DNA from 3 places in the Polymorphum gilvum SL003B-26A1 genome. Region 3 is predicted to be linked to each of the others. Evidence: riboswitches for the same ligand, from Rfam matches in the RefSeq annotation. Region 3 holds a riboswitch; each other region holds the start of a gene.
What was found. Region 3 has a riboswitch for cobalamin ahead of nrdH (glutaredoxin-like protein NrdH). Riboswitches for the same ligand answer to the same signal wherever they lie in the genome.
Positions count from the first base shown of each region.

Region 1: another riboswitch for cobalamin. It lies ahead of SL003B_RS05985 (energy-coupling factor ABC transporter permease); the one in region 3 lies ahead of nrdH (glutaredoxin-like protein NrdH).
Region 2: another riboswitch for cobalamin. It lies ahead of SL003B_RS10265 (HupE/UreJ family protein); the one in region 3 lies ahead of nrdH (glutaredoxin-like protein NrdH).

Region 1 is NC_015259.1:1,270,027-1,275,484, forward strand. Features, by position in the region: gene mbfA (iron exporter MbfA) at 505-1,488, opposite strand; gene SL003B_RS05985 (energy-coupling factor ABC transporter permease) at 1,621-2,304, opposite strand; cobalamin riboswitch at 2,356-2,568, opposite strand; gene SL003B_RS05990 (SLC13 family permease) at 2,651-4,426, opposite strand; gene ychF (redox-regulated ATPase YchF) at 4,526-5,458, opposite strand, start outside.
Region 2 is NC_015259.1:2,126,287-2,131,744, forward strand. Features, by position in the region: gene SL003B_RS10250 (ABC transporter permease) at 1-528, opposite strand, end outside; gene SL003B_RS10255 (phospholipase D family protein) at 925-2,097, shown strand; tRNA gene SL003B_RS10260 (tRNA-Asn) at 2,345-2,420, opposite strand; cobalamin riboswitch at 2,757-2,988, shown strand; gene SL003B_RS10265 (HupE/UreJ family protein) at 3,022-3,666, shown strand; gene cobU (bifunctional adenosylcobinamide kinase/adenosylcobinamide-phosphate guanylyltransferase) at 3,671-4,228, shown strand; gene cobW (cobalamin biosynthesis protein CobW) at 4,225-5,307, shown strand.
Region 3 is NC_015259.1:1,551,356-1,556,813, forward strand. Features, by position in the region: gene SL003B_RS07315 (DUF4198 domain-containing protein) at 1-672, opposite strand, end outside; gene nikR (nickel-responsive transcriptional regulator NikR) at 834-1,307, shown strand; gene nrdF (class 1b ribonucleoside-diphosphate reductase subunit beta) at 1,318-2,295, opposite strand; partial or broken gene SL003B_RS07330 (class 1b ribonucleoside-diphosphate reductase subunit alpha) at 2,304-2,642, opposite strand; gene SL003B_RS22725 (class Ib ribonucleoside-diphosphate reductase assembly flavoprotein NrdI) at 2,567-2,830, opposite strand; gene nrdH (glutaredoxin-like protein NrdH) at 2,834-3,055, opposite strand; cobalamin riboswitch at 3,156-3,364, opposite strand; gene SL003B_RS07340 (YqaA family protein) at 3,552-3,989, shown strand; gene SL003B_RS07345 (PhnA domain-containing protein) at 4,001-4,594, opposite strand; gene SL003B_RS07350 (rhodanese-like domain-containing protein) at 4,803-5,207, shown strand; gene SL003B_RS07355 (calcium/sodium antiporter) at 5,217-5,458, opposite strand, start outside.

The DNA.
Region 1 (5,458 bases), 280 kb from region 3:
GACAAGGAAAAAATCGGATAAATATACTCAACTTATCGCTTCGATCCATGATCTTCGGCTGAGTCTGGACCCTGAAAGAAAGAGGAACGCCTTTCCGTTCAATGGCTCTTCTAGGGAGCTTTGATTTTCCTTTGTTGCGGACAATGAAGCCCAGAAAAACGGTTCAGTACTGGCTATGTCTTGCGGTCTTGTCCGGCTGACCCAGGATCGTCATCGGTTCGATTTGCCGTCCGATCGTGTCGTCTTGACTTTGGTCAAGGACAAGGGCATGAGGATGAAGGCCGGTTGCACCATCTGGCCGCAGCCGGGCCGGAATCGACCGAAAAATCCGGCGTCCTATTGCCGCAGATTTGCCGTAAAGCCGACTCGGCCGGCGACAGGCTTCGGGCAGATCGGGTCCAGCCTGCCGTTGCCAACCTGCCGTCGACCAGTCTGCCGTTGACCAGCCTGCCGCTGACAGGGCGCGATATCGCACCGAAGGCGAGAAGGCGGACAGGATGCGTCTCAGGCGTTGCCGATCAGGATGCCGGCGGCCAGCACCAGCGAGCCGCCGAGGACGACCTGGAAGGTGGCGCGCAGGAACGGCGTCTCCATGAAGCGATTCTGGATCCAGGCGATCGCCCACAGCTCGACGAAGACGATCATCACCGCGACGGTGGTCGCGGTCCAGAAATGCGGGATCAGATAGGGCAGCGCATGGCCGAGGCCGCCGACGGCCGTCATCACGCCCGAGGCGAGACCGCGCTTGACCGGCGAGCCGCGTCCCGACAGCACGCCGTCGTCGTGGGCGGCTTCCGTGAAGCCCATCGAGATGCCGGCGCCGACCGAGGCCGACAGCCCGACCAGGAAGGTCTGCCAGGTGTCGCCGGTGGCGAAGGCGGCGGCGAAGATCGGCGCCAGCGTCGACACCGAGCCGTCCATCAGGCCGGCGAGGCCCGGCTGGACGTAGGTCAGGATGAACTGGCGCCGCTCGGTACGGCCTTCCTCATCGCGTACGTCCTGCGGCGTCAATTCCCGCCCCAGGCGGATGGCGAGGCTTTCATGGCCCTTCTCGGCCAGCGCCAGGTCGCCGAGCAGCTTGCGCGTCGAGGCATCGGAAACCCGCTTGGCCGCCTCCAGATAGAAGCGGTAGGCCTGATCCTCCATCCGCTCGGCCATGGCGCGTACCTTGTCGAGACCGAGCGGGCGCACCAGCCAGTCCGGCTTGCGTTCGTAGTAGCCGCGTACGTGTTCGCGCCGGATCAGGGGGATGGTGTCGCCGAAGCGCACGCGGTGCAGCTCGATCAGGTGCTGGCGGTGCTCGTTCTCCTCCTCGGCCATGGCGTCGAACACCTTGGCGGACTGCGGAAACTGCTCGCGCAAGCCGTCGGCATAGGCCTTGTAGATGCGCGCGTCGTCTTCCTCGGAGGAGATGGCGAGCGCAAGGATCTCCTGTTCGGAGAGCGAGGCGAACTCGCGGCGGCCGAAGCCGAGCAGGCGGCTGAACATGCGAACCTCTTTAGAGTAATTCTAAAGAATTATAGGCTGTTCATCCGCCCGAGCCAAGGCCAGGGATCATCCCGCAGGCAAGATGCCGCAGAGCACGGGAGACCCGCAGACCGGCCGCCGCGGGACGCGGTGTCAGACCGCCTCGTGGTAGAGGCGTCGATAGAGCAGAGGCGACAGGGACAGTCCGGAGATCGTCTTGGCGGCGGCCAGGACGGCCAGATCGACGAGCGGTTCGATCAGGATCACGGTCAGGTAGGCAGCGCCGAAGGCAGCGATCGAAGCGAGGTTTTCCGTACCGAATCCGCTGCCGTAGAGCGCCCAGAACGCCACCCAGGCCACGACGCCACCTTGGTAGGACGTCGAAAGCGCGAGAGCTTGCCAGTATTTCACGTCCACATAGGGCGTCTTCGCCGGAATGATCCGCTTCGCCAGCAGGCTGACGGCGAACAGCGGCACCAGCAGGGTCGTCACATTCATGCCGTACTGGGGCAGATCGAACGGCGCGAACAGCAAGCCCTGCAGCAGGAGCCCCGTCGCGAGGCCGATGGCGGCCGGTCCGGCGCCGAAGACGAGATAGAGCGTCGATCCGAGGATCAGGTGTACTTCCGAAACGCCGACGGGGTGGTGCGGCAGGAGTTCGAAGAAGGCGAAGACGAGCGCCGTGGTCACCAGGCTGCGCAGGGCCACGGCCTGGAAACCGCCATCGTGGCGGACGGTGTATCCGATCATCTTGGCCGCAAGCACGAAGGCCGTTCCCGCGGTGGCGTAGCTGAGCACGATCTTGGCGCCGTCGACGACGCCGGGTTCGATATGCATGTCGTTCTCCTTGCCGCACCCTCCGTGCGGCGGCGGTTGCGTTGTTGGGCGGCTGGGCCCGGTCCGATGGCAGGTCTCCTGGCTTGCGGCGCGTTGCGCGCCCTCGCCTTCCCAGCCGTCCGGCCAGTGGCTCGTAGAGGTGCGCTCGCCGCTCACAGTTGCGGGGGCAGCCACGGTCTCGGTCCCTGATGGGTAATCCTCACCGTGTTCCCTTTTCATCCGCCGCGCGTCATGTTTGGCGGAACCATCACGCGAAATCGTGCACCCGCGCGCAGCCGGGGGCAAGCCTGCCGGCCATACGTAATAATCCGGGCAGATGGGGAGGGGCGCGGTGAGCGCCAGGGCCCTACAGGGGCCAGAAGACGAGGATGGACGGCACGGCGACGGCCAGCACGATCAGTTCCAGCGCCAGGCCCATGCGCCAGTAGTCGCCGAAGCGGTAGCCGCCGGGGCCCATGATGATGGTGTTGTTCTTGTGCCCGATCGGGGTCAGGAAGGCGCAGGACGCGGCGACCGCAACACCCATGAGGAAGGCGTCCGGATTGACGTCGAGCGTGCGGGCGACCTGGATTCCGATCGGCGCCGCGATCAGGGCCGTGGCGACGTTGTTGAGGAAGTCCGACAGCGTCATCGTGACGACCATGAGGGCCAGGAGAACCACCCACGCCGGTGCGCCCCAGGTGAGGGCAACGATGCCGGATGCGATCAGTTCGGCGCCGCCCGAGGTTTCGAAGGCGATGCCGAGCGGGATCAGCGAGGCCAGAAGCACGACCACCTGCCACTCCACGGCCTCGTAGACTTCCGTGCCGTCGACCAGACCCGTGGCGGCGTAGAACACCGCGCAGGCGGCCAGGGCGACGGGCAGGGAGGTGATGCCGGCGACGGTGACGGCGATGGCGAACAGGAACGCGCCGACGGCCAGGCCGGCCTTGTTGCGCTGGACGACGCCGGTCCGGCGTCCCTCGAGCGGCAGCACGCCGAGCCAGGAGGTTGCCGTCTCCAGGTTCTCGGGCGTGCCGAGCAGCAGCAGCACGTCGCCCGGGTGCAGTGTCAGCCGGCGGACGCGGTCATGGAAGCGCCTGCCCTGGCGGGAGACGCCGAGCAGTGTCACGCCATGGCGATAGAGCAGGCGCATGCCGGTCGCCGTCCGCCCGGCCATGCGGGAGGTCTCGGGCACGATGGCTTCCATCAGGGTGAGGCTGCCGCCGGTGACCCCGGCCTCGTGTTTTTCGGAGCCTTCGAACTCCAGGTCGCCGGCGCCCATGAAGGACTCGATCGATTTCGGGTTGCCCTCGACGATGACGAAATCGCCTTCCCGTACGGGTTCGCGGCGAGCGAAGCCTGGCAGACGGCGGCCGTTGCGGACCAGGCCGAGGACATTGATGTCCTTCTCGTCGGCGAGCGGATAGAGATCGCCAAGGGTGAAGCCTTCGCTCTTCGAGCCTTGGCCGACGCGCAGTTCGGCGACATAGAGGGTTTCGGCCGCTTCGGTGTCGGCCGGCGCGGTCCTGACCCGGGCCGGCAGCAGGCGCCAGCCGACGAGCGCGACGAACAGCACGCCGAAGATCGAGACCGTGGCGCCCACCGGGGCGAAGTCGAACATCGAGAAGGGGGCACCGAGCGCGTCCTGCCGGTACTGGGCGATGACGATGTTGGGCGGCGTTCCGATCAGGGTGATCATGCCGCCGAGGATGGTGGCGAAGGAGAGCGGCATCAGCGTCAGCGCAACGGCCCGCTTCGCCTTGCGCGCCGCCTCGATGTCGAGCGGCATGAGAAGGGCGAGGGCGGCGACGTTGTTGATCACCGCGGACAGGGCCGCGGCGACGATCGACATGACGCCGATATGCCTGGAGACGCCGTTGCCCGTCGCAATCAGGCGGCTGGCGACGAGTTCGATGGCGCCCGAATTCATCAGTCCGCGCGAGACGATCAGCACCAGGGCGATGATGACGACGGCGGGATGGCCGAAGCCGGCGAACATCTGATCCGTGGGAACCAGCTCCGCCGCCGTCGCGACGATCAGGGCAGTGAAGGCGACCAGATCGTAGCGGATCCGGCCCCAGATCAGCAGTGCGAAGACGAAGCCGAAGATCGCGAACAGCGAGGCTTGATCGATCGTCACGTCGTGGCTCCGTCCGTTCCGTGTCGCGCAGGCCCAGTCCGTCCAACGATGCGGGCCGCGCGTGGTTCCCTTGACGGGCGGCCCGCCGTGACGGCGGCGTCAGGTGTTGAACTTGAACAGCATCACGTCGCCGTCCTTGACGACGTATTCCTTGCCTTCGTCACGGGCCTTGCCGGCTTCCTTGGCGCCGACCTCGCCGCCGAGCGAAATGTAGTCGTCGTAGGCGATGGTCTGGGCGCGGATGAAGCCGCGCTCGAAGTCCGAATGGATGACGCCGGCCGCAGCAGGCGCCTTGGTGCCCCGGGTGATGGTCCAGGCGCGGGTTTCCTTCGGGCCGGCGGTGAAATAGGTGATCAGGCCGAGCAGATCGTAGCCGGCGCGGATCAGACGGTCGAGGCCGGGTTCGCTGAGGCCGAGGGTTTCCAGATATTCCGCCTGCTCGGCGTCGTCGAGCTGGGAGATCTCGGCCTCGATGGCAGCGGAGATGACGACGGCGCCGGCGCCCTGGGCCCTGGCCATCTCCTCGACCTTCGTCGACAGGGTGTTGCCGGTGGCGGCGGAGCCCTCGTCGACGTTGCAGACGTAGAGCACCGGCTTGGAGGTGAGCAGGTTCAGGCCCTGGAGGATCTTCCTCTCGTCGGGCGAGGCGAGTTCGAGCAAGCGAACCGGCTTGCCGTCCTGGAGCAGGGCGAGGGCGGCCTCCATCACCGGCAGCACGGCCTTGGCCTCCTTGTCGCCGCCGGACGCCTTCTTGCGCAGCGGCGCGATGCGGCGCTCCAGGCTCTCCATGTCGGACACCATCAGTTCGGTTTCGACCGTCTCGGCGTCGGAAATCGGATCGATCTTGCCCTCGACATGGGTGATGTCGTCGTCCTCGAAGCAGCGCAGGACGTGGACGATGGCGTCGACCTCGCGGATGTTGGCGAGGAACTGGTTGCCGAGGCCCTCGCCCTTGGACGCGCCGCGCACCAGGCCGGCGATGTCGACGAAGGTGATACGGGTCGGGATGATCTCCTTGCTGCCGGCGATCCT
Region 2 (5,458 bases), 570 kb from region 3:
GGGCGAGAGACGAAAGGAACGGGCGGCTTCGGCGAGTTCCGCCGGCACGGTGCGCAGCGACTGGTAGAAGCTGAACGCCATGTTCCAGGCCTGGCTGGTGAAGATGGCGAAGACGGCGGCCAGCTCGGCGCCCAGCATCATCCCGGGCGCCAGCGACAGGAAGAAGACGACCGTTACCGAGATGAAGCCGAGAATGGGAACCGACTGGAGGATGTCGAGGAGCGGGATCAGCACGCGTTCTGCGCGGTGGCTCTTGGCGGCCCAGGTGGCATAGGTGAAGGTGAAGACGAGCGACAGCACCATCGCTGCCAGCATGCGCAGGGTCGTGTGCGCGGCGTAGCCGGGCAGCGCGGCGGGATCGAGTACGATGACGTTCTCGTCGGCAGCGGGCAGCGGCTGCATGAGGCCACGGCTCGCCTCGGCAAGGAAGACCAGGGCGCCGAGGACCAGAAGGATCGCGATCAGGTCCCAGAGGCTCGTGGACCTGCGGCCATGGGCGAGGCTCGTCTGCCGGTGCCGGCCAGTCATCGCGCGGCACCGTTCGGTTCGTGCCGGGCAGCGACGGCGACCGCAGGGACGCCCGCCGCGCGGAGCGAAGGAAACCGGTCGAAGGATTTGAACGCGTCGGTGGCCATGTCCGTCCCCGCCTCGTGCCGCAGGACGTGCCGGACTCCGGAGGAACGGCCTATGTCCGGTCGGCACCCTGCCTGATGTGAGATCGACTGCCGTCGTTCATTGCTGTCCTCGTCGGTCGGTCGGAGAAGATCCCGATAACCATGGTCCGGCCGATCTCTTAGCTGCATCAGGACGCGTCGGCAAGCCGGCAGCGGATCGCCAAGATCGGGACCGGGATCGCTGCCCGGACAGATTGTCTTTTCCGGCCTCCGCCTTAATATTTATGAACGTGATGCGGGACGGTGCAGGATGACGATCCGGCTGGTCGACAAGGACTGGGCACGCGAATTCGCCGAGGCGGCTGCCAAGGGCGGCGGCGACCTGCGGATCGTCTCCCCCTTCATCAAGGCCGGGGTGCTTTATCGCCTGCCGCTGGCGGCTCCGGGCGTCGCCAGGGTGATCACGCGGTTCAATCTCGCGGATTTCGCGGAAGGGGTCAGCGACATCGCCGCCCTTCGTGCCCTACTGGAAGCCGGCGTGTCTGTGCGTGGCGTCCGTAACCTGCATGCCAAGCTCTATGTCTTTGCAGACCGGGCAATCGTCACGTCGGCCAATCTGACCGAAGCCGCGCTGAGCCGGAATCTGGAATTCGGCTTCGTGTCCGCGGATGCCGGTGTCCTGGAAACCTGCAGGGCGTATTTCGACGATCTTTGGGCGCGCTGCGGACCTGATCTGACCGCCGGGATGCTGGAGCGATGGGAGCCTATCATGAGCCGGCATCGCCTGTCACACGGACAGCCAATCCGCCAGGAGAAGCTTGCAGATTTCGGCGTCGACGTAGGGTTTGCGAGTCCTCTGGCTTGGGCGACCTTGCCGCTCGTCGCCGAGGCCGCCCAGGCATTCGTGAAATTCCTTGGTGTCAGCAGCGACCGGTTTGCGCTGTCTTATCCGACCGCCGAACTGGTCCGACGGGCGAACTGTCATCGCCTTTTGGCTTATCCGGCGGCAAAGCGGCCTACGGGCGTTCGAGAGGGCGCGGTCATGTACATCGGCCGGTTGACGCGCGATCCGAACGGCAAAAACGACATACACGTGTTCGGCCGGGCTATTGCGGTGCGGCATGAACCGGGACGCGACGATGCGACCGATAAGGAGATCGCGCGTCAGCCTTGGCTGGCGACTTGGCCGAGGTTCGTTCGCGTGCATCATGCAGAGATCCTGGCGGGATCGCTTGCGAACGGCATTTCTCTGAATGACCTGATGGATCACTTAGGCCCGAACTCCTTCGCGCCGACAAAGCGCAATGTTTCCCGGGGAAGCGGGAACACCGATCCGCGCAGGGCCTATCGCCAGCAACCGGCTGTCGAGGTGTCGGCTGAAGGTCGAGCGTGGCTCGACGAGCGGTTTCAGGCCGCTTTGGAGACTCACGGGATCATCCCGAAAGCCGATCTCGAAGCACTGGACTGGTCGCACGGGGCATGAGGTCGCTCAAGCGGAGAGTCGCTTGAGCCGCTAAGCAGCTATTCTCGAGACCGCCTACCGCGCCCCAACCATACCCGTCTTCGGAATTTCACGTCCACGCGCAAGTCACGACCGCGCTATCGGCGTGAGACCCGATGCTGAAACCGATGGAATAGCGGACGATCGTCTTGGGTTTGCTCACCGGAGCAAAACGCCGATCGGTCGCGATTGCACGAAAACAACTTGCGGACAATGGCTTGGAAGAGGATGGCTCCGCGAGCAGGACTCGAACCTGCGACCATTCGATTAACAGTCGAACGCTCTACCAACTGAGCTATCGCGGATCACCATGGGGCGCGCCTGTCGGCCGCCGTCGGTGGCGAGCGTATAACAAAGCCGCAACGGCTTTGCCAAGCCCTTTCTGCACGAAGTTTTCCACAAGGCGAGGCGCCGGGTCTGTGTCGGGGTCGGATCACGGGCCGGATTTGGCGCGCCTGCGGGACGCTTCCGGGCGCCGTCCGGCCACACCGGGGAGCCGAGGAGGGGCGGACGGCCCGTGTCGCCGTGCCCGGCTTGGGTCGTCCCCGCCCCGCGCGGGGATCCATCCGGCCGCGCGTGTTTCCCGTGCGATCGCTCCGGGATCCGCCCCAAGGCGTCCTTGTCGGCCCGTCCGGTTGCGGCTACAACAGAACCGTCACGGTTCCCCGCACGGGCAAAGCCCAGGGGATGAAACGGGAATGCGGTGCGGGACGACTCACCCCGAGGTCCCAAGTCCGCAGCTGCCCCCGCAACTGTCAGCGGCGAGCCCTGCCGCAGCATGCCACTGGCGCCTTTGAACGCGAGGCGCCGGGAAGGCGCGGCGAAGGGCGACGACCCGCGAGCCAGGAGACCGGCCGCGACGCGACGCAACCCAAGCCGCCGTCGGGTGGACGGCCGGAGGATCCCATGACCGCTTTCGTCAAGACCCGTCTCTTCGCCACTCCGCTGGCGCGCCTCGGCGCCCTCGTCCTAGCCACGCTCGCCGCGGCGCCGGCCTCCGCCCATCACATGATGGACGGCGAGATGCCGCAGACCTTCGTCCAGGGACTGCTGTCGGGCCTCGGCCATCCGGTCATCGGCATTGACCATCTCGCCTTCGTCGTCGCCGTCGGCATCGCCGCCGGGCTGCTCGGCCGCAGCCTGCTGCTGCCGGCGGCCTTCGTCGTCGCGACCGTCGCCGGCGTCGTCGTGCATCTCCAGTCCGTCGACCTGCCGCTCGCCGAACTGGTCATCGCCGCCTCGGTGCTCGCCGTGGGCGCCCTTATCGTCACCGGCACCGCGCTGCCGCGCGCGGGCTGGGCGGCGCTGTTCGCGCTCGCCGGTCTGTTCCACGGCTATGCCTACGGCGAGTCCATCGTCGGCGCCGAGCCGGCGCCGCTCTACGCCTATTTCCTCGGCTTCGCCGTCATCCAGACCGCCATCGCCTCGCTCGCCATGCTGCTGACCGCGCCGCGCGCGGCCGGTCAGGCGGGAGCGCTGATGCCGCGGCTGGTCGGCGCCGGCGTCGTCGGCGTCGGCCTGTCGGCCCTGAGCGCGCAGCTGTTCGGCTGAGCCGATGCCGAGCGGTGCCGGGGCAGCCGCCCCGGCCGTCCTCGTCACCGGCGGCGCGCGCTCGGGCAAGAGCCGGTTCGCCGAAGATCTGGTCCTGGCGAGCGGCCTTGCGCCGGTCTATCTCGCCACCGGCGCAGCCGGCGACGGCGAGATGGGCGAGCGCATTGCCGATCACCGCGCCCGTCGCGGGCCGGGGTGGACCACGGTCGAGGAGGGGCTCGAGCTTGCCGCGACGCTTGCCGCCGAGGCGCGGCCGCAGTGTGCCGTGCTGGTCGACTGCCTGACCCTGTGGCTCTCCAACCTGATGCTGGCCGGCCGCGACGTGCCGGCCGAGGTCGCCGCGCTGTGCGCGCTGGTGCCCCGGCTCGCCGGCCCGGTCGTCTTCGTCACCAACGAGGTCGGCCTCGGCATCGTCCCCGACAACGCCCTGGCGCGCGCCTTCCGCGACGCGCAGGGGCGGCTCAACCAGGACCTCGCACGGGTCTGCGGGCGCGTCGTCCTCGTCGCCTGCGGCCTGCCGGTCCTTCTCAAACCCACTCCCGCAGCGGACATGCGCCTATGACCACGGCTTCCAAGATCCCCGCCACCATCGTCACCGGCTTCCTCGGGGCCGGCAAGACGACCCTCATCCGCAACCTCATCGCCCATGCCGGCGGCCGGCGCATCGCGCTGATCGTCAACGAATTCGGCGACATGGGCTTCGACGGCGCGCTGCTCGACGGCTGCGCCGATCCGGCCTGCGCCGCCGACGAGGTGGTCGAGCTGACCAACGGCTGCATCTGCTGCACCGTCGCCGACGACTTCCTGCCGACCATGGAGAAGCTGCTGGACCGCGACACGCCGCCCGACCACATCGTCATCGAGACCTCCGGCCTGGCGCTGCCGCAGCCGCTGGTGCGCGCCTTCTCCTGGCCGGGCGTGAAGACCCGCGTCACCGTCGATGGCGTCATCACCGTGCTCGACGCCGCAGCCCTCGCCGAGGGCCGCATCGCGCTCGACGAGGCGGCGCTTGCCGCCCAGCGCGCCGCCGACGCGGCGCTCGACCACGACAGCCCGGTCGAGGAGCTGTTCCACGACCAACTCGCCTGCGCCGACCTGGTCGTGCTCAACAAGGCCGACCTGGTCGGCGACGAGGCGCTGGAGCGCGTGCGCGCCCACATCGCCGGCGACGTGCGCCCGACGGTGCATGTCGTGGCGGCGGAAAAGGGCTTCCTGCCCGTCGACGTGCTGCTCGGGCGCGGCGCGGCGGCCGAGGACGATCTGGCCGCGCGCCACGCCCACCACCACCATCACGACCACGACGACGACGACCATGACGACGACCACGACGACGACCATGACCATGACCATCACCACCATGACGATTTCGAGAGCTTCATCCTCGACGTCGCGTCCTTCGTCTCGCTGAAGGACGCCGAGGCGCGCGTGCTCGCCGCCATAGCGCGGCCCGGCGTGCTCCGCATCAAGGGCGCGGTGGCGGTCGCCGGCAAGCCCGCGCCGGCCATGGTCCAGGCCGTCGGCCCGCGCGTCGAGGCCTGGTTCGCCGCCGGCGCGGCCGCTCCCGGCCGCCTGGTCGTCATCGGCCTCAAGGGGCTCGACCGCGCCGGCGTCGAATCCGCCCTCGCTGCTGCGGCGGCCTGAGCCCCGAGACAACGCTTGGCCGAGACATGACCTTGCCTTGCCCCGTCACCCCGGATCTCCGCGGCGCTCTCCCGGGTGGAGGATGGGGCACCGCCGCGCCCGTTCCGCTGCCGGGCGGTGGGGGGCGCTGGGCCGACAGGATCGCGGGCCG
Region 3 (5,458 bases):
CAGGGCGGCGAAGCCCCACCAGCCGGCGCGCGGCATGGCATAGGCGAAGGTACCGTTGGCGTCCGCCCGGATCACCTGGGTGACGAAGGCGTCGTTGGGGGGCTCGACGGAGCCGTCGTTGACGAACTCGACCTCGATCTCGGCGAAGGGCACAGGCGTGCCATCCTTGAGGACGACGCCGGAGAACAGGTTGCCGCTCCAGACGCCCGTCGGCCGGGTCAGCGGCCGGATCTCGACGGGAAGTCCGACCAGGTCGTCCCAGCCTTCGCCCGAGGCATAGCTGTCGACCACGACCTTGGCGTAATGCACGATGAACTTGCCCTCGGCCGGCTCCCAGTAGGGCTGCGGCTCGACGAAGAAGACCGCCGCACCCGGCTCGGACAGGTCGTGCGTCACGGTCCAGGCGCTCTTGCCGTCGACCGGGGTCTCGACCAGGGCCGGCATCAGGTCGACCGCCTGGCCGGCGGCGAGGACGCCGACCCGCGCGGGCCTGGCCATCTCCATCACCGGGCCGCCCTCGAAGGGGTGGGTGAAGACCATGTCGAGCGTGACCGAGCCGCCTTCGGGCAGCACGTCGGCGGAGGGCAGGAGTTGCTGGAAATGCGCCGTCGCCGGCGAGGCGAGGCCGATCAGGCCGGCGAGGCCGGCAAGGCCGAGGGGGAAGAGGCGCATGAAACGATCTCCTGATTGTCAGAATTAACCCGATTGTGTGAATTAATAAAAAAAAGATCATACTTGCTGTTGCAGCGCAATAGGGATGTCGAGATCCTTGCGCCTTTCGGGCGCCGCCGCGCCGGGCTACCCTGTGGCGCGGACGGCTGCAAGGAGACACGATGCAACGCACGACGATCACGCTCGACGACGCGCTGGCCGCCGAGCTCGATGCCCACATGGCGGCGACCGGCGCGACTAGCCGCTCCGAAACGATCCGCGACCTGGTGCGGCGCGGCCTGTCGACCGTTGCCGGCGGCCCGGCCGAGGCCGGCTGCTTCGGCGTCATCAGCTGCACGATCGACCAGTCGGTGCGCAACCTGGCCGCGCGGGTGCCGCAGAGCCGGCTCGACCGCCACGACCAGACCGTGGCCGCGCTGTCGGTGCCGCTCGACCATTCCACCTCGCTCGACGTGGTGGTCATGCGCGGACGGGTCGCCGACGTGACGTCCTATGCGGAAGCCCTGTTCCTGGAGCGCGGCGTGATGCACGGCACGGTCGGGCTGATCCCGGTGGCCGAGGACACCACCCGGCATGTCCACAATGACGGACCTCCGCGCGAGCACACCCACCTGAAGGTCCGCAGCAGCTTTTGACACGGCGTCCTCAGAAGTCCCAGTCCTCGTCCTCGGTGGCGACCGCCTTGCCTATGACATAGGACGAGCCGGAGCCGGAGAAGAAGTCGTGATTCTCGTCGGCATTGGGCGACAACGCCGCCATGATCGCCGGATTGACCGCGCAGACGGCGTCGGGAAACAGCGCCTCGTAGCCGAGGTTCATCAGCGCCTTGTTGGCGTTGTAATGCAGGAAGTGCTTGACGTCCTCGGTCAAGCCGACGCCGTCGCAGAGACTCTCGGTGTATTTCGCCTCGATGGCGTAGAGGTCGAACATCAGCGAGAAGGCGAAGTCCTTGATCTCCTGCCGTTCCGCCTCGCTCACGGTCTCCAGGCCGCGCTGGAACTTGTAGCCGATGTAATAGCCATGCACGGCCTCGTCGCGGATGATCAGGCGGATCAGATCGGCGGTGTTCGTCAGCTTGGCCCGGCTCGACCAGTGCATCGGCAGATAGAAGCCGGAATAGAACAGGAAGCTTTCCAGGAAGACGCTGGCGATCTTCTTCTTCAGCGGCGTGCCGGAGGCGTCGTACTCGTTCAGGATCAGCCGCGATTTCGCCTGCAGCTGCGGGTTTTCCGCCGACCAGCGGAAGGCGTCGTCGACCTCCGCCGTACGGCACAGGGTGGAAAAGACGCTGGAATAGCTGCGCGCATGCACCGCCTCCATGAAGGCGATGTTGGTCAGCACCGCTTCCTCGTGCGGGGTAATGGCGTCGGCCATCAGTGCCGGCGCGCCGATCATGTTCTGGATCGTGTCGAGCAGGGTCAGGCCGGTGAAGACGCGGATGGTCAGCTGCTGTTCGGCCGCCGTCAGCGTCGCCCAGCTCGGAATGTCGTTGGAGAGCGGCACCTTCTCGGGCAGCCAGAAATTCACGGTCAGCCGGTTCCAGATCTCCAGGTCCTTGGGATCCCGCAGGCGGTTCCAGTTCACGGCGTCCGGAACGGATCGGATCTTTGCATGCACGGTCATGGGTGGCCTCACAGGGAACAGGACACGCAGCCCTGCACCTCGGTCCCCTCAAGGGCCATCTGGCGCAGGCGGATGTAGTAGATGGTCTTGATGCCCTTCTTCCAGGCGTGGATCTGAGCACGGTTGATGTCGCGCGTGGTGGCGCTGTCGCGGAAGAACAGGGTCAGCGACAGGCCCTGGTCGACGTGCCGGGTGGCGGCGGCATAGGTGTCGATGATCTTCTCCGGGCCGATCTCGTAGGCGTCGCGGTAGTAGTCGAGATTGTCGTTGGTCATGAATGGCGCCGGGTAGTAGACGCGGCCGATCTTACCCTCCTTGCGGATCTCGATCTTCGAGACGATCGGATGACCTGCTTGGGCACCGCGCCCCGGCCCTCGCCGTCCGCGTAGGTCGGCACGACCAGGACGAACGGTTCGCGCACCGCCGGCACCGGTTCCGACGCGCATGTGGGGATGCGCCGGGCCGGCAGGTCCAGCCGGTCGATCAGCCGGTGCGTGTTGCCGGACGCGCTCGAAAAATAGACGAGCAGGCCCAAGGTTCAGCCAAGCGCGCCGATCTTGTCCGGGCGGAAGCCGGCCCAATGGTCGTCGCCGGCGACGACCACCGGCACCTGGCGATAGCCCATCGACTGGACGGCTTCCATGGCGGCGTCATCCTCGGTCAGGTCGATGATGTCGAAGGCCACGCCGCGTGCGGTCAGCGTGCGTGTGGTGGCGTCGCACTGGACGCAGGCCGGCTTGGAATAGACGGTAACGGTCATTTTGGTCCTTTCGCCCCGAAAGTGTGAAGGGAGGCAGGCGAAAGACGGTCGGAGACGGCACAAGGCATGCCCGTTCCGCGTCCCCGGGCCCGCCGCCCGATGACGTTTTCCGAACAAGGCAGGTCTCCTGGCTCACGGGTCATCACCACCTGTCCGCCTTCCCGGGACATCCCAGTGGCGCTTTCGGACAGAAGCTCGCCGTTCACAGTTGCGGGGGCAGCGCCGGATTCGACCGTTCTCCAGTCTCACCAGCTTCCCTCTTAGCCTTCGAGACTCCCGAATCGAAGGACCTTGAACACAAGATAGGGTATGCGGCGGGCCCCGGATGTCAACAAATTGATGATGGCGACGGGGCAGACCGCGTCAGGCCTGTTGACAGCGGCAGGGGACCACCGCAGACAGGGGAGCATGAGGCGGCAGGCAGATCCGACAGCAGCGACAAGCAGAGCGAAGCGCCGGCAGGCGGACGGTGCGGACGCGTGTGCCGGATGGCGGCGTGGCTGACGTCGGCGCCTATGGTGGATTGTTCCTGCTGTCGTTCCTGGCGGCGACCGTGTTGCCGGCGCAGTCGGAGGTCGGGCTTGTCGGGCTGCTGCTGTCGGGCGCCTATTCGCCGGCGCTGCTGATCGTGGTCGCCAGCATCGGCAACACGCTCGGGTCGGTGGTCAACTGGCTGCTCGGGCGCGGCGTCGAGCGGTTCAGCGACCGGCGCTGGTTCCCGGTCACGACGGCGCAACTCGACCGGGCGTCGCGCTGGTATCAGCGCTACGGCAAGTGGAGCCTGCTGCTGAGCTGGGCGCCGTTCATCGGCGATCCGCTGACGGTGGCCGCCGGCGTGCTGCGCGAGCCGTTCTGGCCGTTCCTGATCCTGGTCGCCGTGGCCAAGACCGGGCGCTACCTGGTCGTCGCGGCGATCACGCTCGGCGCGGTGTAGGGGGCTGCGACTCAGGTCGCCTTCTTCACGAACTCGGTCAGGATGACGATGCGCTGGTCGTTGACGCGGCCCTCGATCTGGGCGGGATTGTCCGGCACCAGGGCGATGTTGCGCACGGCGGTGCCGCGCTTGGCGGTGAAATTGGCGCCCTTGACCTTGAGGTCCTTGATCAGGGTGACGGTGTCGCCGGCCGACAGGACGGCACCATGAGTGTCCTTGTGGACGACGCTTTCCTCGCCATCGGCGGCCGAGGCGGTTTCGGAGTCGGCTCCGGCCTCGGCCCAGGCGCGGGTTTCGTCGTCGAGATAGATCTGGTCGAGCAGGTCGCGCGCCCAGGGTTCGGCCGGCAGTCTCGTGAGCAGGCGCCAGGCGGCGACCTGCACGGCGGGCTCCTGGCTCCAGGCGCTCTCGGCGAGGCAGCGCCAGTGCGTGGGATCGAGATCGCCGCCTTCGAGGCCCGCGCGGCAGGTCTCGCAGACCAGTACCGCCGTTTCGGCGCTGCCGTCGGCGCGCGGGGCAAGCAGGAAGGCGGTGAGACCTGCGCCGGCGCCGCAGAGTTCGCAGGCTCCGCCGGCACGGGCGGTCAGGGCGTCGAGCAGGGTCATGGGCGGGTCCTTCGTCCGGGGCAGGGGATGTGATGCGCGGTGTAGACCATCGCCGACCGTCAGACGAGCGGTTTGTGCTGCGGCGAAAGGACTTGGACCGGCGGCGCGGCGCGCCAGGACGCTTTCCGATCAAGCGGAACCGCTTGCTCGACACTACAATACTTCAGATGTTGAAATGCGGAGGACGCGGAGCGGGAGGCAACGGGACATGGCGCAGACGATCGTCAAGGGCATCGACACGCTGCTGGCGGAGGCCAATGCGGTGGTGGCGGCGGTGAGCGCGGAGGAGGCGAAGCATCTGCTGGGGCGCGACGGTTATGTCTTCGTCGACCTGAGGGACGTGCGCGAGATCCAGCGCGAGGGTAAGATCCCCGGAGCCTTCTCGTGCCCGCGCGGCATGCTGGAGTTCTGGATCGACCCGGCGAGCCCCTACCACAAGCCGATGTTCGCCGAGGACAAGACCTTCCTGTTTTACTGCGCCGGCGGCCTGCGCTCGGCGCTGGCGGCGAAGACGGCGATGGAGATGGGGCTCGCCCCGGTCGTGCACCTGGACGGCGGCTTCGGCGCCTGGAAGGAGGCCGGCGGGGCGATCGAGACGGTCGAGAAGCGCTGATCCGGGCGGCTAGATGCCAGGCGTGGTGGCGAACAGCCAGGCGCAATAGGCACCGTAGGAGGCAAGGAAACCGGCGCCGACGGGCCGCGACAGGCGGCCGAGCGCGAGGAGCAGGCCGACCAGGCCGAGGCTGACGGCGAGCATCAGCGGGATGTCGAAGCGCGCCATCTGCGGGGCGATGTGGAGCGGATGCAGGGCCGCGGCGACGCCGAGAATGCCGAGCACGTTGAAGACGTTGGATCCGACGACGT